DNA from 4 places in the Kitasatospora sp. NPDC088351 genome. Region 1 is predicted to be linked to each of the others. Evidence: riboswitches for the same ligand, from Rfam matches in the RefSeq annotation. Region 1 holds a riboswitch; each other region holds the start of a gene.
What was found. A riboswitch is a leader RNA that binds a small molecule or an ion and turns the genes downstream of it on or off. The one in region 1 is predicted to bind cobalamin.

Region 1 (4,536 bases):
ACGTCGGCCTGCACGGCCATGGCCTGGCCGCCCGCGGCCTCGATGCCGGCCACGACCTTCCCGGCTGCCGTGCCGCTGTGCAGGTAGTTGACCACCACGCGCATCCCTCGTGCGGCCAGAACGCGCGCGGTGGCCGCACCGATTCCGCTGTCGGCCCCTGTCACCAATGCCACCCTGCCGGTCGCCCCGGTCATGGGACCACTCCCTGTCTGTCATTGTCATCGTGGGCCGCCGGGATGACCGTCCGGAAACCATGCTCGGCGGCGGGACCGCCGCCGGGGTTACGGTGGTCGGCAGGAGGCCGGCACACCGGATGTGCGCCTCGTCCGACACCGCTGTGATCGGAGGGAACACGATGGGGCACCAGGAGACCCGAGCGGCGCTGGATCGGCACTGGGCAGCGTCCGCCGCAGGGGACCAGGACACCGAGCACGAGATCTACCACGACGACGTCATCGTTGATTATCCCCAGTCGGGTGAGCGCATCCACGGCCGCCACAACCTGCAGGCGCTGCGCTCACACCACCCGGCCAGGCTCGGCTTCACCATCCGCCGGATTCTCGGCAGCGGGGACCTCTGGATCACCGAATACGTGCTCGACTACGACGGAAAACCGGTACCCACCGTCAGCGTGATGGAATTCCGCGATGGAAAGGTCGCCCGCGAGACCCAGTATTTCGCGGATCCGTTCGCTCCGCCCGCCTGGCGTGCCCAATGGGTGGAGCCGGCGCCATGACGGGCCTCCTGGTGCTCCAGCCGGATTTCTCCGTTCCCGCCGGAGCACCGAGGCGGATCGGCCCGGTGGGGATCAGGGCGCGGTGATACCCGGCTGGGCACCGGCACCGAAGGACCAGCCCTCGACGTCCCCGGGGGCCGGGTCGTAGCTTCCGGCGCCCAGCGAGCTGTACGACCACGGGCCGCCGTGCTGGGCGTGCCAGTACGACCAGTAGGCGGTGCCGGTGGGGTTGGTGCAGGTGGCGGGGAGAGCGTTGATCTTGCAGACGAAGCCCGGGTAGCGCGGGTGGAAGGCGTACGGGAAGCCGGCGCCGGTCAGTGCGGCCAGGCCGCTGGCCGGGTCGCCGGGGGCGCAGCCGGTCTCGATTCCGCCGCCGAGCGCGGCGAAGTCGACGACGACGGTCACGCCGGTCGTACCGGTGCAGGCGGTGGCGCTCGCCCGCGGCGCCTGGGCGGCGGAGGCGCCGAGCAGGCCGGCGGTCAGGGCCGCGACGGCGGCGACCGAACCGACGGTGCGGCGGATCCGGCGGGCCGGGGCCGGGGCAGGGGTGCGGGTCATCGAAAGGCTCCTCACGGGATCGGCGGTTTCGGCGGTTTCAGCGGCCGGCCGGTGCCGGGCAGGCCAGGACCGGGGCTGCCGGGCGCGCGCCGTGGGCGGAGAGGGCGGCCAGCGGGGTGCCGGACAGACCCAGGACGGCCTGCGCGGTGGCCCGGGCTCCGTTGGCCTGGCTGAACCCGGACGCGTCGTACGCGACCGCGCCGCGGACGGCGGCGTCGGCGGCGCAGCCCTGCTGGAGCTTGACCAGGCTGCTCCAGCCCTTGAGACCCGCGCCGAGCCGTCCGGTGGACAGCAGGGCCTGGGTGGCCAGTCCGGTGGTGTTGGCGTTGGAGGTGGTCGCGCCGGCTGCGGCGAACCCCCCGTCGGTGTTCTGGTGGGCGGTCAGCCGGCCGAGTCCGGCGTTCGCCTTGGCGGTGCGGCCGGTGGCGGCAAGGGCCTGGACGGCGAGCGCGGTGGCGTCCGGGTCGCCCGCGCAGGTGGTCTGGCCGAAGGCGACGGGGAAGCCGCCGTCCGCGCACTGGCTGCCGGCGAGGAAGTCGACGGCGGCGGCCGGGGCGCCGTCCGGGGTGCGCTGGAGGGCGATCACCGCCAGGGACTGGCCGAAGGCGTTGCTGTAGTCGCCCCACTGGGAGCGGTCGGAGAAGCGGCCGCTCGGGCTCTGGAGCGAGCGGAGCCGGGCCGGGAGGTCGACACCGCCGAAGCCGTGGACGTCCTCGCCACGGACCTCGGCGGCGAGCAGCAGCTTGGCGGTGGCCCCGGCGTACGCCTCGGTGGTCCCGTCGCCGAGGTAGCCGCTGATGATCCCGGGCTGCGCGAGCCAGGCGGTGGCCTTCGCGGCGGCCTGGTCGGAGCTGTGGGAGGCGGCGAAGGCCAGCACGGCGTCGATGGTCAGCCCCTGGTCGGGGTAGGCGGTGCCGTCGAAGACGGTCTCGAAGTGGTCTCCGTCGACGAGTTGGCGGGCGAGCCAGCCGGCCGCGGCGGCGTCGGGACGGACGGTCGTCGAGACCGGAGCCGGAGCCGGGGCCGGAGCCTGGGCCGCCTGGGCGGCGGACGCCGGAAGCACGGCGGTCAGAACGAGCGCGGGTATCGCGAGCAGACCGAGGGAGCGGCGGAGCGTGGGCATGGGACGCCTTTCCGGGCCCGGGCGCACGGGGTCCCCGCCCGGCCGCCGGTGCGGAACCGGGCAGCCCTGGGAACTCCGGCCCGCAGACCACGACGGGAGGAGGGAACACACGCCTCCGCCGACGGGTCCTCGGGCTCGCCGCCGACAGCCGTCGGCGGCCTACCGTTGCGGGTCAGCGCCGGACTCGGACCGGACTTCCCCCAGCGGCGGAGTCAGTACATGACGGCTCATCATGTCGGTCGTGCGGAGAAGGGGTCAAGGGCCGGACACCCGCCGGCCCCGACCCCGACCCCGGCCTCACGGGTCAGAACACCTCCGCCAGGACCGGCTCGTGGCCCGTCACTTCGCGCTCTCCCTGATGGTGTTGATGACCGCCGAGAAGTCCAGCCCGGCACCCTGGTCCGCGGCGAACCCGGCGTACAGCTCGGCCGCGTGGGAGCCCAGTTCCACCGGAACACCGGCGGCCTTCGCGGCGTCGGCGGCCAGGCCGAGGTCCTTGGCCATCAGCGCGGCGGCGAAGCCGGGCCGGTAGTCCCGGTTGGCGGGGCTGGCGGGCACCGGACCGGGCACGGGACAGTTGCTGGTGAGCGCCCAGCACTGGCCGGAGGCGGTCGAGACCACGTCGAACAGCGCCTGGTGGCTCAGGCCGAGGTGCTCGCCGAGGACGAAGGCCTCGCTGACGGCGATCATCGAGATCCCGAGGATCATGTTGTTGCAGATCTTCGCGGCCTGCCCGGCGCCGGACGGGCCGCAGTGCACGACCTTGCGGCCCATCGCCTCCAGGACCGGCAGAACGGCGGCGAAGTCCGCCTCCGCCGCGCCGACCATGAAGGTGAGGCTCGCGGCGCTCGCACCGGTCACACCGCCGGAGACCGGCGCGTCCAGCGCCCGGTGGCCCGCCGCGAGGGCCGCCGCGTGCGCTTCGCGGGCGTCGGCCACGTCGATGGTCGAGCAGTCGACGAACAGGGTGCCGGGCTCGGCCGCGGCCAGCAGTCCGCCGTCCCGGTAGAGGTCGAGGACCTGGCGGCCCGCGGGCAGCATGGTGATCACCAGCTGCGCGTCGGCCACGGCGGCCGGCGCGGAGGCGGCGGCCGGCACGCCGGCCGCCTCGGCGCGGCGCAGGGCGTCGGGGTCGAGGTCGAAGCCGGTCACCCGGTGGCCGGCCCTGACGAGGTTCGCGGCCATCGGGCCGCCCATGTTGCCCAGTCCCACGAAGGCGATCGTGCGGATGGTCACCAGCGTTCCTCCCATGCGGTGGTGGTGCCGAGGCCCAGCTCCTGCGGGCCCAGCGGGGTGAAGAAGCGGTCCACGTCGTCCTCGGTCACGGCCTCCAGGACCGGTGGCGACCAGCGTGGGGAGCGGTCCTTGTCGATCACCTGGGCCCGGACGCCCTCGACCAGGTCGGGCGAGCGCAGGGCCGCGCTGGAGACCCGGTACTCCTGGTCCAGGACCTGCTCCAGCGGGCCGAGCCGGCGGGCCCGGCGCAGCGAGCGCAGGGTCACCTTGAGGGCGGTGGGCGACTTGGCGGCGATCTGCTCGGCGGCCTCCTTCGCCGCGCCCTCCCCGCTGGCGCGCAGGCGGTCGAGGATCTCCTCGACCGTGTCGGCGGCGTAGCAGTGGTCGATCCAGTCGAGCTGTGCGGCGAGCGGGCCGGCGGGGACGGGAGCGGCGTGGCGGTGCACCGCGGCGGTGACCTCCTCCTCGGTGAGCGCGGCGAGGAACGACGGCAGCTTCGCGGCGGGGACGAGGAGGTCGGCCAGTCCGCACAGTAGCGCGTCGCCCGGTCCGGCGGTCGCGGCGGTGAGTGCGAGGTGGGTGCCGAGTTCGCCCGGGGCGAGGGCGAGCAGGTAGGTGCCGCCGACGTCGGGGACGAAGCCGATGCCGGTCTCGGGCATGGCGATCCTGGTGCGTTCGGTGACGACGCGGACGCGGCCGTGGGCGGAGATTCCGACTCCGCCGCCCATCACGATGCCGTCCATCACGGCGATGTACGGCTTGGGGTAGCGGGCGATCCTGGCGTTGAGGCGGTACTCGTCGCGCCAGAAGCCGAGGGAGGCGGTGCCGCCGGCCCGGGCGTCCTCGTAGATGGCGCGGATGTCCCCGCCCGCGTAGAGGCCGC
Region 2 (4,536 bases), on a different contig from region 1:
AACACCCGGCTGGCGCCGTACTACCCCGGCGACACCTACGTCGACTGGGCCGGCATGACCGGCTACTTCACCCGCACCGGCCCGAAGACCTTCGACACCCTGTACGGGCCCACCATGGCCGAGATCCGCACCTTCAGCAAGAAGCCCTTCTTCATCAGCGAGACCGCCTCGGAGCAGGGCAAACGCCAGCGCGCGGACATAGACCAGCTCTTCTCCGGCCTCGAAGCGCACGACGACGTCATCGGCTTCGTCTGGTTCAACATCGTCAAGCGGGCGGACTGGCGCGTCGAGGCCGTCCCGGACACCCTCGCCGCCTTCAGGCAACGCGTGGCCGACCCCCGCTACGGCTTCGACATCAGGAACCCACGATGAGCGCGGCCTCCGAGCCACCCCTGACCCCGGACAGCCCCGTCCCTGCCCCCGGCGGCACCGCGACGCGCGCCGGGAGCAGCCGCCCCCGGCCGGACGCGGACACCCTGCCCCGGCCCGCCGCCGAGCGGGGCACCGCCGCCCCCGAGGACGACAACCAGGCCGTCGAGCTGGCGCCGTACACCATCCCGCAGGTCCCCGCGATCGGCTGGGACCCGGCCCCCAGCCCCCGGCGCCGCTGGATAGCCCGCGGTCTGCTGCTCGCCGTGCTGATCGTCCAGGCCGCGCTCTCGCTGCGCCTGCTGGCCGCCGCGCACCCCGACGAGGCCGCGACCATGGTGGCCGGCCGCCAGCAGCTCGCCCACCTGCTGCACGGCACCGCCGTCACCTCCGACCTGGTCGGCCGGACACCCGGCTCGCCCTGGCTGTACCCGCCGCTGGCCGGCGCCGCCGCCAACGCCAACGGCATCTTCGGCGCCCGGGTACTCAGTCTCTGCTTCGCCCTGCTGACCACCGTGCTGCTGTACTCGCTGACCCGCCGGCTCTTCAACGAGCGGGTGGCCATCTGCTCCATCGCCGCCTACGCGGTGGTGCAGTCGACCGTCGTCGTCGGCTTCTACGCCGCCCCCGAGGCGCCGGCCGTTCTTCTGGTCGCCCTCGCGGCCTGGATCACGGTGTTCACCGCCCGCCGCCCGGTGGCCCTGGTCCTGCTCGCCGCACCGGCCGCCGCCCTCGCCTGCGCGGTCGCGTACGCCTCGACGCTCGCCATGCCCGCCCTGGCCGCCCTCGCGCTGGCCACCGCCTGGCCGCACCGGCGGCTCGGCCCGGCCGCCCTGCGCGCGCTGCTGCTCGCCGCCGGCACGGCCGGCGCGCTGCTCCCCTTCGGCGTACTCGGCACGATCGCGGGATGGTCCCCGGCCCGCGGCCAGGCCGGCCGCACGGTCGGCGGGATCCTCCTGGACACCGTCCAGTGGGGCGGCCTGTTCACCGTCCTCGCGGTGGCCGGCACGATCGCCTACGTCCGCCGCGAGCAGATGCACGAGTCCCCGGAGAACGGCGGCGTCACCACCACCCGGGCCCAGCGCGCGCTGCTGGGCACCGCGCTGACCGCCACCGCGCTGCTGGTCCCGGCGATCCACCTGGCGCTGGGCTCCTCCGGGGCGATGTTCCGCCACCTCGGCTTCGGGATGCTGCTCGCCGCCCCGCTGGCCGGGGTCGGCCTCACCCGGCTGGTCGGCGCGCACTTCCGCCACCCGCAGCTGGGCATCCTGGTGTGGGTCGCCCTGCTCGCGCTGGGCCTCGAACAGTCCGCGCTGCGCTACCAGAACGGGCCCGACTCCGGGCGGCTGCTCGCCGTCCTGCGGGTGCACGCCGAACCGCAGGGCCGCTACCTCACCGAGGTCGACGGACTCGCCGAGTACTACCTGGGCACCGTCAGTACACCTGAGCAGTGGGTCTCGGCGCGCAACGGGACCGACTACCGGGACGCCGCCGGGGTGCAGCACCACGGCGACGACGGCAGCGCGGCCGCCATCCGGGACGGCTGGTTCACCATGGTCGTCCTCGACAGCACCGCGCCGGCTGCCACGGACCGCGCCCTGGCGGCCGCTCTGGCCGCCGGCGGACAGTACCGGCTGATCGCCCAGTTCACCTCGCCGACGGGCGACTCCAGCACCTACAAGGTCTACCTGAAGCACTGACGCCCCGCCGAGCCTGTCCGGGCTCGCGACACGACGGCCACAACATATGGTGCCGCCACAGTCGACCGCCACTAGATGTATGCTCACTCCTGCTGTCGACGCAGGGGAACCCGGTGCGAGTCCGGGACTGCCCCGCAGCGGTGTGCGGGCCTCTGGAAGCAGGGCCCGCGAGTCCGAGTACCTGCCGGCGGCGTGCCACCGGCCTCCCCGCAGAGGCCCCGAAGCACTGCACCACGTCCGGGCCTCGCGGGCGGGCCGGGGATGACACTGTCGCGCGACGCCACCGGGCGTTCGCGCCGTGCTCCCCTGCCCCGAACGGTCCGGCACCCCGATGCACCGACGCCGATCGCCGCCAGGAGAGAGCGCCTTGACCACCGCTGCCTCAGCCACCCTGCCCGCCCAGGGTTCCAGCTTCGCCCCCGTCGACCCGACGGTCTCCGACCCCGGCGGTGCGCTGCTCCGGCTGCTGACCGACCGCAGCGCCGATCTCCCCCAGGTGGACCCCGGCCATGTCGCCGCCGCCGCGCTGCGCGGCCGCCACGCCGGCTCGGACTTCGCCGAGCTGCGCGGGCTGGCCGTGGACGCCGCCGCGTCGATGATCGCCGAGGACCCGCAGTACTCGAAGCTGGCCGCGCGCCTGCTCGCGCTGGAGATCGTCGACGAGGCGGTCAGCCAGGGCTCGGTCTCCTTCTCCGCCTCGGTCGCGGTCGGCCACGCCGAGGGCCTGATCGGCGACACCACCGCCGCCTTCGTCGCCAAGCACGCCGCGACCCTGGACGCGCTCGTCGACCCGCGGGGCGACGACCGCTTCGAGTACTTCGGCCTGCGCACCGTGCAGTCCCGCTACCTGCTGCGCCACCCGATCACCCGCAAGGTGGTCGAGACCCCGCAGCACTTCCTGCTCCGCGTCGCCAGCGGCCTGGCGGTCGGCGACAACGAGCAGTCGGTGCGCGAGGTGGCCGAGCTGTACGGCCTGATGAGCCGGCTGGAGTACCTGACCTCCTCCCCGACCCTGTTCAACTCCGGCACCCGGCACCCGCAGATGTCGAGCTGCTACCTGCTCGACTCCCCGCTGGACAACCTGGACTCGATCTACTCCCGGTACGCCCAGATCGCCCGTCTCTCCAAGCACGCCGGCGGCATCGGCCTGTCCTACTCGCGGATCCGCTCGCGCGGCAGCCTGATCCGGGGCACCAACGGCAAGTCCAACGGCATCGTCCCGTTCCTGCGCACCCTCGACTCCTCGGTCGCCGCCGTCAACCAGGGCGGCCGCCGCAAGGGCGCGGCCTGCGTCTACCTGGAGACCTGGCACGCGGACATCGAGGAGTTCCTGGAGCTGCGCGACAACACCGGTGAGGAGGCGCGCCGCACGCACAACCTCAACCTGGCGCACTGGATCCCGGACGAGTTCATGCGCCGGGTCAACGCCAACGCCGACTGGTCGCTGTTCTCCCCCGCCGACGTGCCCGAGCTGGTCGACCTCTGGGGTGCCGAGTTCGACGAGGCGTACCTGAAGGCCGAGCAGTCCGGCAAGGCCGTCCGCACCATCCCCGCGCAGACCCTGTACGCCCGGATGATGCGCACCCTGGCGCAGACCGGCAACGGCTGGATGACCTTCAAGGACGCCTCCAACCGCGCCGCCAACCAGACCGCGCTGCCCGGCCGCACGGTGCACAGCTCCAACCTCTGCACCGAGATCCTGGAGGTCACGGACGACTCCGAGACCGCCGTCTGCAACCTCGGCTCGGTCAACCTCGGCGCCCACGTCGCCGCCGGCGCCACCGCCGACGACCTGCTGAACGCGCTGGACTGGGACCGCCTGGACGCCACCGTCCGCACCGCCGTCACCTTCCTCGACCGCGTGGTGGACATCAACTTCTACCCGACCCCCGAGGCCGGTGCCTCCAACTCCCGCTGGCGCCCGGTGGGCCTCGGCGTGATGGGCCTGCAGGACGTCTTCTTCCAGCTGCGGATCGACTTCGACTCCGCCGAGGCGAAGCGGCTCTCCACCCTCATCGCCGAGCGCATCATGCTCACCGCGTACGAGCGCTCCAGCGAGCTGGCCGAGCAGCTGGGCCGCCACGAGGCATACGGCGAGACCCGGGCCGCCCGCGGCGAGCTGCACATCGACCACTTCCCGAGCGCCGCTCCGGAGTGGGCCGACCGCTGGGCCGCCCTGCGGACCAGGCTCGCCGAGACCGGCCTGCGCAACTCGCTGCTGCTGGCCATCGCGCCGACCGCGACCATCGCCTCGATCGCCGGCGTCTACGAGTGCATCGAGCCGCAGGTCTCCAACCTGTTCAAGCGCGAGACCCTCTCCGGCGAGTTCCTCCAGGTCAACCCGTACCTGGTGCGCGAGCTGAAGGAGCTCGGCGTCTGGGACCAGCAGACCCGGGACGCGCTGCGCGACGCCAACGGCTCCGTCCAGGACCTCAACTGGCTGCCCGCCGAGGTCCGCTCGCTCTAC
Region 3 (4,536 bases), on a different contig from region 1:
CGTAGGAGTCGATGCCGAGGCCGGCCAGCACCTGCGGGGTGAAGCCGTCGGCTTCGCCGAAGCCGTAGTGCCAGCCGGCGAACACCAGGTCGGCCTGGGCGTCCAGGACGAGCTCCTTGGTGATCGGCTGCTTGGAGAGCCAGGCGGTCTGCTGGTAGCCGTCCTTCCACGGGACCTTGGCGAGGTCGCCCTTCTCGTCGGGCATCACATAGCCGGCCATCCGGTCGGTGAGGCCGAGCGCGAGCATCAGCTCGGTGATGCCCACGTCGTTGGTCACCGTCCGGGCGGGCTTCGCCTTGTAGGTGACCTTGGTGCCGCAGTTGTCGACGGTCACCGGGTAGTGGTCGGAGCCCGCCGCGGCCTCGCCGCTCGGGGCGATCTCGGCCCCGCACGCGGTCAGCGCGAGGGTGAGCAGGGCGGTGGCGGCGACGGCCTTGGTGCGCATGGGAGTTCCTCGGGTCGGGGGGAGGGGCGGAAAGGGCGGGAGGGGAAGCGGGGTCAGCGGAGCCGGTCGAAGAGCAGCTGGACGGCGCCGGTCTCGGGGTGCCGTACGGGGGTCGCGCGGACGCCGAACACCCCGGCCAGCAGCGCGGGGCGCAGCACCTCGACGGGCGGTCCGGAGGCGACGATCCGGCCGGCCCTGATCACGTACAGCAGGTCGCAGTGGCCGGCCGCCAGGTTGAGGTCGTGCAGCGCGGTGAGCACCGTCGGCCCGGCCGCCCGGACCAGCGCCAGCACCTCCAACTGGTGGGCGATGTCCAGGTGGTTGGTGGGTTCGTCGAGCACCAGGACCCGGGGCTCCTGGACGAGCGCGCGGGCGATCAGCACCCTCTGCTTCTCGCCGCCGGACAGGCTCAGGAAGCCCCGCCCGGCCAGGTGGTCCGCGCCGACCCGGGCCAGCGCCTCGGCGCAGCGCCGGTCGTCCCCGCCGGTCGGGCCGGCGAATCCGCTGCGGTGCGGCAGCCGGCCCATGCCGACCACCTCGGCCACGGTGAAGTCGAACTCGGCGGAGTGTTCCTGCGGCAGTGCGGCGACCCGCCGGGCGGCCTCGCGGGGGGTGAGCGCGTGCAGGTCCTCGCCGCCCAGCCGGACGGCGCCGGCGGCGGGCCGCAGTGCCCGGTAGACGCAGCGCAGCAGGGTCGACTTGCCGCTGCCGTTCGGTCCGACCAGGCCGACCACCTGTCCGGCGGCGGCGTCCAGGGTGATGTCGTGGACCAGCCGGGCGCCGGCGATGTCGACCGAGAGCCCGTCGACGGCGATGTCCAGGGCGGTCTCGCTGGCGGTCTCGATGACGGTCTCCGGGGTGTCCGTGGTGTCGGTGCTCGGGTCGGCGTTCGCGCCGGTGCCCATCAGCGGCCTCCGAAGGAGTAGCCGCGGCGGCGCATCAGCAACAGGAAGCAGGGCACCCCGAGCACCGCGGTGACCACCCCGACCGGCAGCTCGGCGGGCGCCAGCAGGGTGCGCGAGACGATGTCCACCCAGACCAGCAGCAGCGCCCCGGCGAACGGCGCGACCAGCAGCACCCGGCGGTGGCCGGCGCCGACCAGCATCCGCACCAGGTGCGGCACCATCAGCCCGACGAAGCCGATCGCGCCGCTGACCGCGACGACGGTGCCGGTGACGGCCGCCGTCACCACGAACAGCTGCCGGCGCAGCCGGTCGGGGTCCACACCGAGCGAGGCCGCCGTCTCGTCGCCCATGGCGAGCGCGTCGAGGCGCCCGGCGGAGAGGGCGAGGCAGGCCAGGCCGGCCAGCACGGTGACGGCGGCGATCGGCACCGAGCCCCAGGTCGCCCCGCCCAGGCTGCCGAGCAGCCACATCATGGCGCTGCGGGCCGCCTCGCCGCGCGCGGCGCCGAACACCATCAGCGCCGTCACCGCGGAGAAGCCGTAGGACATCGCGGTGCCGGTGAGCACCAGCCGCAGCGGGGTGAGCCCGTAGGCGGTCCGGGCGGCCGCGTACACCAGCAGCATCGCCAGCAGGGCCGAGCCGAAGGCGGAGACCGAGAGCGCCCAGACCCCGAGCGAGGCGAAGGCGCCGAGCAGCAGGACGGCGTTGGCGCCGACCGCCGCGCCGGAGGAGATGCCGAGGACGAACGGGTCGGCCAGGGCGTTGCGGACCATGGCCTGCACGGCGACCCCGGTGGCCGCGAGCCCGGCGCCGACCACGGCGGCCAGTACGGTGCGCGGCAGCCGGATCTCCCAGACGATCGCGTACGCCGCCGCCTCCTCGGCCTCCAGCCGACCGCCCGTCAGCCCGGCGCCCAGCAGCCGCAGGACCCGGGACCAGCCGAGGTCGGAGGAGCCCAGGGCGACCCCGCAGACCAGCGACAGCAGCAGGGCCGCGGCCAGGCCGGCGGCCAGGGGCGCGGCGGGTATTCGACGGACCGGTGCGGTCACTGCGGTGCTCACGAGGGGGGCGCGCCTTCGCCTCGGGCCGTGGGCGGCGCGGGGCGGCGCGCCCGGGCCGTGGCGGGGCCGGGGCGCCATCCCCTCGCATTCCACGGCGAGTTGTCGGGAGGTCGGCGCCCCAGGGCGATCGGGCTCACGGGGCCGGGGCCCCGTCCACCGTTGCGGGTCAGCGCCGGATTCGGACCGGACTTCCCCCATGGGACGCCCTGGCAGCATAACAAGCGCTAAGGCCAGGCAACCCTTACAGGTGCCGCCGGGCATGTCCCGGAAACGCGCGACCGCCCCCGTCCGGTGTGGTGGTCCGGGCGGGGGCGGTCGACGGAGGCCGAGCGGCGGTCAGGCCTGCTTGGTCTCCCAGAAGATCTTGTCGACCTCGGCGATCAGGTCGAGCAGGGCCTGACCGGTGGCCGGGTCCGTCGACGCCTTGGCGGCCGAGGCGGCCTTCAGGGTGTCGTTGATCAGCTGGTGCAGCTGCGGGTACTTCTCGAAGTGCGGGGCCTTGAAGTAGTCGCTCCACAGCACCGAGATGTGGTGCTTGACGGCCTCGGCGCGCTGCTCCTTGATGATGACGGCGCGAGCGCGGAAGTGCGCGTCCTCGTTGGCCTGGTACTTCTCCTGGGTGGCCTTGACCGACTCGGCCTCGATCCGCGCCTGCGCCGGGTCGTACACGCCGCAGGGCAGGTCGCAGTGGGCGTGCGCGGTGGCACGCGGTGCAAACAGACGAGAGAACATGGGAGTCCTTCCTTAGATCGTCTTCCCGCGCCCGAGATTACCCTTCCGGTCACGGGGTTTCGCGATCGGTCGGTGGGCCTAGGGCAAAAGGCGGACCCGGAACCGGGTGAATCCGGACATCGGCGGGTGACGGTCCGTACGGCAGACTGGGACGCGGCGAGCCGGGAGGAGGAGTCGTGACGCGGATGGCGGAACCGGAGGGCGGCACCCGCGGGGGTGCCGCACCGTTCGGACTGATCGACGTGGCGGGGGACTCGATGGTGCCGACGCTGCGTGAGGGCGACCGGCTGCTGGTCCGGTACGGGGCGCGGATCAGGCCGGGCGCCGTGGTGGTGGTCCGCCACCCGTTGCAGCAGGACCTGCTCGTGGTGAAGCGGGCCGACGGCCGGCGCCCGAAGGGCTGGTGGCTGCTGTCCGACAACCGGCTGGTCGACAGCGACAGCCGCAGCTACGGCGCCGTCCCGGACGAGCTGGTGCTCGGCCGGGTGCTGCTGCGGCTGCGCCCCCGGCCGGCCTGGCTGGCCCCGGGCCGCCGGCTGGAGCGCCTGCTGCTGGGCCCGCTGGTCCGGGTGCCGGGCCTGGCCCGCCGGCTCGGCGTCTGGGTCCGGCCGGAGGATCTCTAGCCCGGAGGGCCGCTAGCCCTGCCCGGCCAGGACGGCGGCCTCCTGGCGCTTGCGGGCCCGGTACGCGGCGACGTTGGCGCGGGTGGCGCAGCGGTCGGAGCAGTACCGCCGGGAGCGGTTGGTGGAGGTGTCCAGGTAGGCGTTGCGGCAGGGCGCGGCCTGGCAGATGCCGAGCCGGTCGGCGCCCAGTTCGGTGAGGTGGACGGCCAGGCCCATGCAGGCGACCGCGCTGAAGTGGGCCGTGGCGGTGGGCGAGTTGTCGGCGAGGTGCAGGTGCCAGCGCGGGCGCCCGGCGTCGTCCAGGTAGTCGTGGCCGGAGACCAGCGGGCTGACGGGGTACTCCATCAGCAGGCTGTTCAGCAGGTCGACACCCCGGATCTCGTCCCCCTCGGCGGCGGCCTCGAAGACCCCGCGCAGCCGGGTCCGGACGGCACGCAGCCGGGGCAGGTCGGCTTCGTCGGCGAGCGCGGCGGCACGTGTGTTCTCGGAGAACAGGCCGCGGACGGCGTCGACCGAGGTCAGCGTGTCGGTGCCGCGCTCGGGCTCCTCGGTGTTCACCAGCCGGACGGCGAGGTCGGCGTACGAGGCGAGCTCCACGGTGGTCCTTCCAGAATCGGTAACGGGCTGACTGGCTCCAGCCTATTACCTGGGCGGGGCAGGCGTCGGCGCCCGGCAGGTCCGGCCTGCCGGGCGCCGACGGGAGCGTCCTAGAGCACCTTGGACAGGAACGCGCGGGTGCGCTCGTGCTGCGGGTCGGTGAGCACGTCGCG
Region 4 (4,536 bases), on a different contig from region 1:
CACCGCCCTTACCCGGGAGGTGGACTCCCGGGCCGACGGTGACCGGCACGCGGCTGTCCAGTTTACCCATGTCCGACGGGCCCAGGCGCGGCGCCTCCCGGATCTCCAGCCCGATGCCGTGCCCGACCGGGTGCGGGGAGGGCTCGGTGTGCCCGGCCGCCTGGAGGATCGCCCGGGCCGCCTGGTCGGGTACGCACTGCTCGACGCCAGGCCCGAGCGCCTCCCGTCCGGCCCGCTGGGCCCGGAACACCAGCCGGTGCAGCTCGACCTGCCAGGGCGCGGGGGCGGCGCCGATCACGAAGGTCCGGGCGGTGGAGACGCCGTAGCCCCGGTACTGGGCGCCGAGCACGACGGTGAGGAAATCGCCCTCCTCCACCCGGCGGTCGGTGGGCTGGTGGGCCTGCTGACCGGAGTGGCTGCCGGTGCCGACCGAGACCGGGAAGGCCGCCCGGTCCGCACCGTGGTCGATCATCCGGCGCTCCAGCTCCATCGCCAGGTGCCGTTCGGTGCGGCCGACCAGGATCGACTCCAGCAGTTCGCCGAGCGCCTGGTCGGCGATCTCGGCGGCGATCCGCAGGTCGGCGATCTCGTGCTCGTCCTTGACCACCCGCAGCCGCTCGACCACCGGTCCGAGGCCCGCCAGTCTGACCCCCTCGGCGAGGCCCGCCACCGACCGGTGCCGGGTGACCGTCAGGTCGTGCTCCTCCACCGCCAGGTCGTCCACGCCGAGCCGCCCGGCGGCCGCGGCGGCGGCCAGCGCGGTGTCCTCCCCCGCCGCGACCGGGACCTGGGTGAGGTCCTCGCCGAGCAGGTGCTCCCCGGTGTCGTCCGGCGGCAGGTCGTCCGGCAGCGCCAGCAGCGCCCGCTCCCGGGTGAGCAGCAGCGTCGCCCCGCAGGGCGCGCACCCGGTCAGATAGCGCACGTTCGCCGGCCTGGTGATCAGCGCCGCGTCGGCCCCGGTCGCACCGCAGTGCTCCCTCAGCCGCTCCCGCCGACCCGCGTACGCATCAGCCATGCGTCGAGCCTACGGAGCGCCGCCCCGATCCGCCCGTCGGGCGGGCCCGACCGGGCCGGGGCCGGGGCCGGGCCGCGCCCGGCTCAGGCCTTGGCCTCCGTGGCCTCCGTGGTCTCGGCGGCCTCCCCGGCCGGCGTCGGCCGGGCCCCCGCGTGCTGGGTCTGCGGGGACCAGCGCCGCTCCACCCCGGCCAGCCGCCAGTAGGCGATCGCCGCGACCCAGACCACCACGAACAGGCCGACGATCACATAGCCGACGTTGTCCAGCGAGAGGTCGGCGATCCACCCGCTGACCGGGTCGGTGAGGTCCAGCTTCTCGTGCAGCACCCCGACCAGCTCGATGGTGCCGATGATGAACGCCACCGCGATCGACAGCCCAGTGATGGTCAGGTTGTAGTACACCTTGCGCACCGGATTGGCGAACGCCCACTGGTACGCGAAATTCATGAACGTCCCGTCCAGCGTGTCGAACAGGCTCATCCCCGCCGCGAACAGCAGCGGCAGGCAGATGATCGCGTACCAGGGCAGACCGGCCGCCGCGCCGGAGCCGGCCATCACCATCAGGGTCACCTCGGTCGCGGTGTCGAAGCCGAGGCCGAGCACCATGCCCACCGGGAACATCTGGCCGGGCCGGGTGATCGAGCGGGTCGCCCGGTTCAGCACCCGGGCGAGGAAGCCGCGCGCGTTGAGGTGCTCCTCCAGCTCAGCCTCGTCGTACCGGCCGGCCCGCATCGACCGGAACACCTTCAGGATGCCGAGCAGGGCGGCCAGGTTGAGCGCGCCGATCAGGTAGAGGAAGGCACCGGAGGCGGTGGTGCCGACCACGCCCAGCCACTTGTGGGTGGTGGAGTCGTCGTCCATCAGCGTGTTGGCCAGCTGCGCCCCGCCCGCCACCAGGGCGGCCATCAGCACCACCATCGAGGAGTGCCCGAGCGCGAACCAGAAGCCCACGGAGACCGGCCGCTTGCCGTCCGCCATCAGCTTGCGGGTGGTGTTGTCGATCACCGCGATGTGGTCGGCGTCGAAGGCGTGCCGCATGCCGAGGGTGTAGGCGGTGATCCCCAGGCCCACACCGAAGACCTGGGTGCCGACCGTGTACTCGTGCGGTGCCACCAGGAATATGAGCGTCCCGAACGCCGCCACGTGCATGGCCAGGATCACCCCCATCAGCCCGGCCGTGCGGATGGTGTCCTGGCGTTTCCAACGGAAAGTGGGCAACACCGGCGGTGTCGCCGGGGTGGCGGTTTCGGGCAGGGTCATCTTCGGATCACGCTCCAGCACCTCGTGGAATGGCTTCGTGAGATGCCGTGGCCGGTCTCCTGGCTTACGGGGCTTCCGTACCCGCCTTCCCAGGCGCGCGAGGCGCCCAGTGGCGTCGTGGGTACGGACGACTCCCCCCGATCACAGTGGCGAGGGCCGCTCCGGACTGGGATCCCTGAGGATCCGTCACCGGTATTCCCGAGCACCACGGCGGGGAACACCGTAGGGCCCGTGGGACACCCTTGCAAGGCTGCGCACCTGCGCAGGTGTTCAGAATCACAGGACGCGGACTGCAAGAATGGGGCCATGCATCTCGTACCGGCCGACCGCGCGGGCCACCGCACCATCGACGGACACCGGGTCTGCGAGGCCATCGCCGCGATCGGCGACACCGCGCACGTCCGGTCCTGGGCCGAGCGGTTCTCGCTGCTCGCCGACCCCGGGCGGCTCGCCCTGCTGCTCGCCCTGCACCGGGCAGGCCCGCTCGCCGTCACCGACCTCGCGGTCGCCACCGGCATGCGTGACCCGGCCGTCTCCCAGGCCCTGCGCCTGCTGCGCACGGCCGGCGTGGTCAGCGGCGACAAGGACGGCCGCGTGGTGCGCTACCGGCTCGTGGACGACGGCATGCGCCCCCTGCTGGACTCGTGTGCCGCCGCCGAGCACCACGAGCCCTCCGCGGCCGCCGGCTGACCGTCCCTCGGGGACAGCCGGACAACCGCCCCCGGCCAGGGGCGGTTCAGTACGATCTTCGTGTGCCGTTCCGCCCGCAGGCCCGCGCCTGGCCCGATGACGACCGCTGGGACACCCGGCCCGTCAGGGCCCGCGTGCTGGCGGTCGCCCGCACCCTCACCTCCGCCACCCGGGTACTGGACGTGCTCACCCTGCTGCGCGGCCAGGACGGCATCCACCTCTACCTCACCGTCAACCCCGGCTCCGCGTTCGCCACCGGGCTCGACGGCTTCCTCGCCGGCCTCACCGGCATCACCGTGCTGGACTGGCGCGAGGCCACCCGGCGGCGGTTCGACCTCGCGGTCGCCTGCGCGGTGCACCGCTCGATGGCCCGGCTGAAAGCCCCGCTGATCGTGCTGCCGCACGGTGCCGGCTACAACCGCCTGGTCACCCGGTCCACCGGCGACACCGTCTCCGCCGCCGGCCTCTCCCGCCGCGAACTCACCCACTGGGGGCGGGTGTTCCCCGCAGTGATCGGCCTCTCCCACGAGGAGCAGCTCGACCGGCTGCGGATCTCCTGCCCCGAGGCCCTGCCCCGCGCACGCGTGGTCGGCGACCCGTGCTTCGACCGGATGCTGCGCAGCCTGGACGGCCGGGACGGGTACCGCGCCGCGCTGGGCGCCGTGGACGGCCGCCGCCTCGTCGTCGTCAACTCGACCTGGAGCGAGCACTCCCTGTTCGGACGCCACCCCGACCTGCCGCTGCGTCTGGTCGGCCGGCTCCCCGCCGACGAGTACACCGTCGCCGTCGTCCTGCACCCCAACATCTGGGCCCGGCACGACCCCGCGGCGCTGCTCGCCACCGCCGAACGGTCCGGACTGCGGCTCGTCCCGCCCGACCAGGGCTGGCAGGCCGCCCTCGTCGCGGCCGACTGCCTGATCGGCGACCACGGCTCGGTCTCCTTCTACGGCGCCGCCCTGGAACGCCACACCCTGCTCGTCGCCACCGGCGCCGACGAACTCGACCCCCGCTCCCCCACCTACGCCTTCGGCCAGGCCGCGCCGCCGCTCGACCCCGACGGCGACCTGCTCACCCAGCTGGAACAGGCCCTGGCGAAGCCGGACCGGGCCGCGCTGCGCCCGATCACCGACCGCTCGCTCGGCCGGCAGGGCCAGTCCGCCCGGCTGCTGCGCCCGCTGCTCTACTCCTATCTGCGGCAGGTGGACGAACCGGACGACGAACCTCGCCAGCCGCCGTACCCGCGACCGGTCCCGCTGCCCACGGCCCTGCCCGGCCCGACGGCGTACGACGTCGAAGGGGAGCGCCGGGGCACCGAGGTCCGCCTGCGGCGCTACCCGGTCGGCCCGGACCACCGCGAGGCCCGGGGCAGCTACGCGGTCAGCGCCGAGGAGCCGACGCTCGCGCTGCGTCACAGCGCCGAGGTGATGGCCCGTACCGAAGTCCGCGCCGAACTGCCCGCCGAGCGCTGGCTCGCCGACACCGCGGCCCAACTGCCGGGCCTCGGCGTGGCCGTGGCCGCTCTCGGCAAGGCCCGCCATCTGCTGCGGCTCCGCGGCGGCCTGCTGCTGGAGG

Region 2: another riboswitch for cobalamin. It lies ahead of AB0P06_RS03205 (ribonucleoside-diphosphate reductase subunit alpha); the one in region 1 lies ahead of AB0P06_RS14970 (peptidase).
Region 3: another riboswitch for cobalamin. It lies ahead of AB0P06_RS03350 (iron ABC transporter permease); the one in region 1 lies ahead of AB0P06_RS14970 (peptidase).
Region 4: another riboswitch for cobalamin. It lies ahead of AB0P06_RS23780 (HoxN/HupN/NixA family nickel/cobalt transporter); the one in region 1 lies ahead of AB0P06_RS14970 (peptidase).

What each region holds. Positions count from the first base shown of each region.
Region 1 is NZ_JBFBIL010000016.1:121,838-126,373, forward strand. It holds gene AB0P06_RS14955 (SDR family oxidoreductase) at 1-194, opposite strand, end outside; gene AB0P06_RS14960 (nuclear transport factor 2 family protein) at 224-736, shown strand; gene AB0P06_RS14965 (flagellar hook-length control protein FliK) at 809-1,294, opposite strand; gene AB0P06_RS14970 (peptidase) at 1,332-2,417, opposite strand; cobalamin riboswitch at 2,520-2,649, opposite strand; gene mmsB (3-hydroxyisobutyrate dehydrogenase) at 2,757-3,668, opposite strand; gene AB0P06_RS14980 (enoyl-CoA hydratase/isomerase family protein) at 3,650-4,536, opposite strand, start outside.
Region 2 is NZ_JBFBIL010000003.1:48,686-53,221, reverse strand. It holds gene AB0P06_RS03215 (glycosyl hydrolase) at 1-372, shown strand, start outside; gene AB0P06_RS03210 (glycosyltransferase family 39 protein) at 369-2,069, shown strand; cobalamin riboswitch at 2,142-2,273, shown strand; gene AB0P06_RS03205 (ribonucleoside-diphosphate reductase subunit alpha) at 2,461-4,536, shown strand, end outside.
Region 3 is NZ_JBFBIL010000003.1:82,208-86,743, forward strand. It holds gene AB0P06_RS03340 (ABC transporter substrate-binding protein) at 1-445, opposite strand, end outside; gene AB0P06_RS03345 (ABC transporter ATP-binding protein) at 499-1,266, opposite strand; gene AB0P06_RS03350 (iron ABC transporter permease) at 1,350-2,411, opposite strand; cobalamin riboswitch at 2,516-2,635, opposite strand; gene sodN (superoxide dismutase, Ni) at 2,748-3,143, opposite strand; gene sodX (nickel-type superoxide dismutase maturation protease) at 3,329-3,766, shown strand; gene AB0P06_RS03365 (CGNR zinc finger domain-containing protein) at 3,779-4,363, opposite strand; gene AB0P06_RS03370 (amino acid ABC transporter ATP-binding protein) at 4,474-4,536, opposite strand, start outside.
Region 4 is NZ_JBFBIL010000036.1:46,470-51,005, forward strand. It holds gene AB0P06_RS23775 (aminopeptidase P family protein) at 1-1,015, opposite strand, end outside; gene AB0P06_RS23780 (HoxN/HupN/NixA family nickel/cobalt transporter) at 1,099-2,274, opposite strand; cobalamin riboswitch at 2,306-2,499, opposite strand; gene AB0P06_RS23785 (metalloregulator ArsR/SmtB family transcription factor) at 2,581-2,964, shown strand; gene AB0P06_RS23790 (hypothetical protein) at 3,027-4,536, shown strand, end outside.